Marinomonas mediterranea MMB-1: one gene and its partner. The protein of the gene in region 1 interacts with the protein of each later gene in a pairwise test. Links are inferred from orthologs where the notes say so. Each region holds a gene or a part of one and is shown in the gene's direction. Other genes may lie near its edges. The genes, in order: grxD and MARME_RS10845.

Region 1 (3,041 bases):
TCTGTTTTCGTGAGTTTGTTTGAATTTGAGTCTATGTTTAACGCTGTATTGGAGAGCACAGTGGTCGTGTAAAAGTCTCAATGTATTAAAAGAAAAAAAGCCCGATAGACCAAGGCCTAACGGGCTTTTAGGTGATTCTGTTACTTACAAATCAAAAATTCAAGTAATGCTTTTTGAGCATGCAGTCTGTTTTCCGCTTCATCCCATACGACAGAGTCTGGATGATCTATAACACCAGCGGTGACTTCTTCACCACGGTGAGCAGGAAGACAATGCATGAAGAGTGCGTCGTCATGTGCTAAGGACATCAGTTCTTCATTGACTTGAAAACCATCAAAGTCCTTTTCTCGCTGCGCTTGCTCTTCTTCTTGACCCATGGAAGCAAATACGTCAGTAACGACTAAGTCTGAATCTTTCACTGCAGCTTTGGCATCATTTGTAATAGTAACAAACGCTTTGTTTGCAGTGACCAATTCGGCATTTGGCTCATAGCCTGTTGGACAAGCTACGACAAGATGAAAGTTTAAAATGGCTGCTGCATTTATATAAGAATGGCACATGTTGTTACCATCACCAACCCAAACGACTTTTTTGCCTTCAATGCTGCCTCGGTGTTCTTCGTAAGTTTGCATGTCTGCAAGTAGCTGGCAGGGGTGAAAGTCATCTGTTAACGCATTGATAACGGGAACAGAGGAGTTTTGAGCGAAAACTTCAACTTTATCATGTTCGAATGTGCGAATCATAACGGCATCTACCATACTGGAGATAACCTTTGCACTGTCTTCGATTGGTTCACCTCGCCCCAGCTGTGTATCGCGTGGTGATAGAAAGAGGGCATGTCCGCCGAATTGAGCCATACCGGATTCAAAGGAAACACGTGTGCGGGTCGATGACTTCTCAAAGATCATTGCTAAGACACGATTTTTTAACGGCTCATAGATGACGCCTTCTCGTTGCATTTTCTTTAGTTCAATTGCTCGAGAAATAAGCTGTTTAAATTCTTCGGTCGTAAGGTCTTTAAGGGTCAAAAAATGCCTTGGCGCCACTGCCTGTTACTCCTGTGAATAAGTGTTGTTTAAAGGGGAAATCGGACAATTTAATACAGACTTTTGGCAGAGTAAAGTATAAGTCGTGAAAACCCTATAAAACTTGGGGTTGTAATTTAGTAGTAAGACCCAATAAACTTCCGCATGAGTAGCACTTTGTAGATAAGAAAAAGTTGGCAGAGTGAAGAAAAAATTTTGATAATCGACGAGGTTTTCGCATCGTGAGTAACACAATTGAAACCATAAAAGAGCAGATTGAGAGTAACGATATTCTTCTATATATGAAGGGAACGCCTCGTATGCCGCAGTGTGGCTTTTCTTCTCAAGCCGTTCAAGCACTAATGTCTTGTGGTGAGCGTTTTGCATTCGTTAATATTTTAGAGAACCCAGATATTCGCGCTGAGTTGCCAAAATACGCAAACTGGCCGACTTTTCCGCAGTTGTGGATTAAGGGTGAGTTGGTTGGTGGTTGCGATATTATTGTCGAAATGGCCCAAAATGGTGAACTTGAGCCAATGGTTAAAGACGCCGTTTCTGACGCAGAAGAGTAATGAGATCGGGCTGACTGTAGTTAGCCCTTCATGTAAGTCGTAATGTGAATTTTAAATAACAGAGTATAAATAAGGGGATTTTATACCATGTCTATTCTAGTAGGTAAGAAAGCACCAAACTTTACCGCACCAGCAGTATTGGCTGACGGTCAGATTGTTGACAACTTTAATTTGTCTGAAACGATCAAAGGAAAATACGCAGTTGTATTTTTCTACCCGCTTGATTTCACTTTTGTATGTCCTTCTGAAATTATTGCGATGTCAAACCGCATGGAGCAATTCCGTTCTATGGGTGTTGAAGTGATTGGTATCTCTATTGATTCACACTTCACGCACAATGCTTGGAGAAATACGCCCGTTGAAGAAGGTGGTATCGGTGCAGTTGAATATACACTTGCTGGCGATATGAACCATGCTATTGCTCAAGCATATGGCATTGAGTCTGAAGGTGGTGATTCATATTACCCTGCTGGTGTCGCTATGCGTGCATCGTTTGTTATCGACCAAAAAGGCATCGTTCGTTCTCAAATAGTAAATGACGAACCTATTGGCCGTAATATGGATGAGCTTGTTCGTATTGTTGATGCGCTTCAGTTCTTCGAAGAAAATGGTCAAGTGTGCCCTGCTGGCTGGAATAAAGGTGACAAAGGTATGGTAAACACTCCTGATGGTGTTGCTTCTTACCTTAAAGACAGCAGCGAATCTCTGTAATTCGCTAACAGCTGATTTTGCATTGAAAGACCGCCCTTTTTTGTAGGGCGATTTAAAAACGCGCTATCTCTAAGGAGATGAGCGCGTTTTTTACGTCTAGTTGTTTTGTTATGAGCCTTGTCTTAACTATAAGCGCTAGCGACTTTGCGCTTTGAGTTCGTTAGCAACTGCAATGACTTGCTTTCGGAACCATATGTGGCTGGCGTCGTGATGTAAAAGAGGGCTCCAAATCATCTTAAGTTCGATGGGAGGGATGGTAAAAGGAGGCTCTAATATGACGAGATCAGGGTTGTTACGATTTACCATGGCAACCTTTCTTGGCAGAGTTGCTATGAGGTCTTGCTCCATGGCGAGATGCATCGCCGTATGATAGCTGCGAGTGAAAACTCGAATGCTGCGCTTTTTACCTTGCGCTTGAAGCGCTTCATCTACCCAGCCTAACTTCTGTACATCCGTTGGATCCATACCAACTCCAACCCCAAATCCGGTTTTACTAACCCAAATATGTTGGGCTTCAAGGTAGGTTTCTAAATTGAAGTTTTGAGCGATCGGATTATTGCTCGCCATCATACACACGAACGTGTCGTGCCAAACGCTTTTTTCGTGGAAGGATTGAGGCAGCTCTTCGAAGCGGTTTATTGCCATATCAATCTTACCAGCTTCGACATCATGAAAAGTCACATCGGACGGCGTCATTATGTCTAGCGTAATACCTGGTGCTTTTTCCCGAAGA
Region 2 (3,330 bases), 910 kb from region 1 along the record:
AGTTGAAACAGAGCGACAACTGCTCCGAGAAGACAGCGCCATGACCTACGACGGCATGTTGAAACTGTCCGGCACCATTTCAACCATTCGGTTTGTACCTCACATGATGGTGGGTATTAATACTGATGGAATGCGACAGTCAAGAGAGAAACAGCTTGGTGAATTGACTCAAGAGTTGATGGATTATCTGAAATCCGATCAAAGGCTTGAACAAGCTGATTCAATTCTAGGTCGCGTTATGGCCTCATCACAATTTGATGTTGAAGGCTTATCTGAAGCGAATAAAGCCAATACGCATTCTCAGCATGAGCTAAACGATATTAACGAGCAGATCGAATCGTTGCAGGCGCATGATGATACTGAATTGCAGGAAAAAATTGAGTCACTCAAAGAACGTATTGCAGCCACCGAACTCGAACAGAAAAAGCTCGATCGTGAACGCCAACAAATTTCGGAGCAGTATGGCGCATTAACCACTCAGAAGAATCAGTTGAGCGCCGCATTAAGTTCATTGGATGAAGACAGAACGAAGTTAACGGCTAATTCTATGTTTAATGCTGAGTATGCTAGCGAACGCTACGAGCTACTTGAATCGAGTATGGTAAACGGTGCTGCGATCTATAAAGAAGCCATTTCTCGCGCTGACAAGGCATCCGAAAAAGCCCGAAGTTTTGATCAGAAAGTGCGTAAAGAGGTGGCTGACCATTATGCACGTTATCATCAAGCAAACCTCGATGATGATGTTCAATTGGATTATCTTGAGTCCAAATTTGAAGAGTTTGAGCATTACGTCAACTATCAAATCGACGTTCTAAGTGAAACTGAGCTTGCTAAATACGCTAAGCGTGCAGAGTTAGCTCGACGTGAGGCTGAAGAAACCTTCCGAAGTGATTACGTTTCTAAGCTTAAGGATTCGCTGGATCAAGTTGCTCAAATCATTCGTGAGCTTAACCATAGTCTTAAGCGACGTCCATTTAACCAAGAAGTTTACCAGTTTAAGTATTACCCTAACGGCGATATGAAGGACATTCTTGATTTAGTGGAACGATTTAGTGCGCAAGATCAAGCCAATGTAGGCGGGCTTTTTGACCCAGAGTTCACTGGCGATCCAGATCATGCAAGAGCATTGAATGCCATTCAGGAACTTATCTCTGATGAAGAGAAGCAAAAAGATTTGGCGGACTATCGGAAGTTTTATAACTTCGAAGTCGACATTCTTGATATGAATGGCAATATGAAGACGACCTTGAGTCAACGTATTCAAACAGGGTCTGGTGGTGAGCACCAAATTCCATTCTACTTGGCGATTGCGGCGGCGCTTTCTACAACGTATCGCCTACATGAAACAATGGAAGGCGATATTGTGGGTGGCTTCTCTCTCGCTATGTTCGATGAAGCATTTAACAAAATTGACATGGCTAAGACAGCTACCTGTATGGGCTTTATGCGAGACATCGGCCTACAAGTTATTGCCGCCGCACCCGACGATAAGCGAGCGGTCATGGCTGCAAACATGGACACGATTATCAGTGTTTGGCGTGAAGGAGGTGCGGTATCCTTAGATGTCGCGTATCCTAAAATGAAAGGTCAGGCATTGCTAAATAGCACAGAAGACCTACAACAGGTTAAAGAGCAGGAAGAGGTTACAGACTCACTATGATCGTTGAGCAGGAGATTCGTCAGCTAATAGAGCGCACTTTCGATTCAGAGGTGCTTGATCTTACTAACGAAAGTTATATGCATAATGTACCGGAAGGCAGTGAATCGCACTTCAAGTTAACATTAGTGAGTAATGAGTTTTCTGGAAAGCGTTTGGTTCAAAGACATCAAATGATATATGGTGCTTTAACTGAACAAATGCAGAAAATTCATGCCCTTGCTCTTCACCTTTACACCACTGATGAGTGGGCCAAGAGAAGTAACTCAGCCCCGTTATCACCTAATTGTCATGGAGGTGGCCGATAGAATATCGGCTTAACAAATATATGAGCATTACCGTAAATGTTGATAATGATAACAACACCGTAGAGATTACGGTTGTAGGAAGCTTTGACTTTTCTTTGTTCAATGAGTTTCGTACAACCTATGCAGACTATGTCGGCCAATACGAGAATTTCGTCATTGATATGCAAATGGTTGAATATCTCGATAGTGCTGCGCTCGGCATGCTATTGAGTATGAGAAATGCCTTGGGAAGTGAGGTCAATATTGACATCGCTAACCCCAATGACTTTATTAGAAACATCTTGATGATATCCCGATTCGATAAACGATTTAATATTAGGTAATGCGCTAAATGAAATTATTAGCGATAGACAGTGAAGAGATATATCACGAAATTATCGAATTAAGTTTAAGTCGCAAAGAAATTGAGATAAAAGCGGCATTTAGTTACAGCGAAGCGCTGGAGCTATTTGAGAGCTGGCAGCCTGATATTGTCACATTAGAGGTGGTGGTCAAAGGCGGCAGCGGACTAGAGCTTGTGAAACGTTTAAAGAAAATGGCGGGCGAACGCTTTGTGCCATGCGTTTTCCTCACATCGCAAAGCAGCGATGCCGTGATGAACCAGTGCTTTCATTGTGGTGGCGACGACTTCATACCCAAGCCATTTCATGAGATTTTATTTCGAACTCGCCTCCGTCATCACATTCAACAAGTTACGTTGATTAATGAGTTAACCGAAAAAAATGCCCAGTTAACCTATTATCATCGGATCACAGAACGTGAACACGATATGGCTCGCCAAGTGTTGAACCATATTCAAGTGCACAGTGATGAAAACACTGACAATGTTCGCGTTAATCGACGCGCTGTAGACAGTTTTAATGGTGATTTAGTCATGGTCAAAGAGTGTAAGGCGGGTAGGCTGCTTATATTCTTAGGAGACTTCACTGGGCATGGTTTACAAGCGTCAGTCGGTGCTCTGCCCGTTGCGCAGTCCTTTTTGGATTCAGCCAAGCTGGATGCCTCTCTTCCTGATTTGGCTCGTCGGCTGAATCGTGTGTTATACGATGTTACGCCGGACTATATGTTCTGTGCGGCGCAAATTTTATCATTAGAGTCCGATGGAAGCGCGCAACTTTGGAGTGGTGGCATGCCTCCATTATCAATATTTGCCGATGAAGACTATGTGACGGAATTGCATTCTTCTCATATGCCTTTAGGTGTACTGCCTGACAATGAATTTGATGCTGAGCCTCAAGATTTTCATCTCGAACAAGGGCAGTTAATATTGATGGCGACGGATGGAGCAAGTGAGCAGCTTGGAGAGTCTGGGAGTCGGCTCGGAACCGAAGGAATGCAATCGTTAACCAGTGCCTTGCTGACTGA

Evidence for each region.
Region 2: the proteins of grxD (region 1) and MARME_RS10845 interact in binary tests that used the Escherichia coli proteins (3 or more experiments, as listed by UniProt). The link is inferred for Marinomonas mediterranea MMB-1 from one-to-one orthologs.

What each region holds. Positions count from the first base shown.
Region 1 is NC_015276.1:3,283,268-3,286,308, reverse strand. Bases 223-2,932 are described here. They hold grxD (Grx4 family monothiol glutaredoxin), read left to right. Parts: upstream 223-1,267; coding sequence 1,268-1,597; downstream 1,598-2,932. Other genes in these bases: MARME_RS15025 (LysR family transcriptional regulator), read right to left, coding at 2,444-2,932; MARME_RS15030 (peroxiredoxin), read left to right, coding at 1,685-2,308; argF (ornithine carbamoyltransferase), read right to left, coding at 223-1,046. Also shown: more of argF, read right to left, coding at 141-222; more of MARME_RS15025, read right to left, coding at 2,933-3,041. UniProt on the Escherichia coli protein: Monothiol glutaredoxin involved in the biogenesis of iron-sulfur clusters.
Region 2 is NC_015276.1:2,369,342-2,372,671, forward strand. What follows is about bases 312-3,310. They hold MARME_RS10845 (BolA family protein), read left to right. Parts: upstream 312-1,656; coding sequence 1,657-1,965; downstream 1,966-3,310. Other genes in these bases: MARME_RS10840 (SbcC/MukB-like Walker B domain-containing protein), read left to right, coding at 312-1,660; MARME_RS10850 (STAS domain-containing protein), read left to right, coding at 1,986-2,288; MARME_RS10855 (response regulator), read left to right, coding at 2,297-3,310. In the rest of the region: more of MARME_RS10840, read left to right, coding at 1-311; more of MARME_RS10855, read left to right, coding at 3,311-3,330. UniProt on the Escherichia coli protein: Transcriptional regulator that plays an important role in general stress response. Has many effects on cell morphology, cell growth and cell division. Acts by regulating the transcription of many genes, including dacA (PBP-5), dacC (PBP-6), ampC and mreB.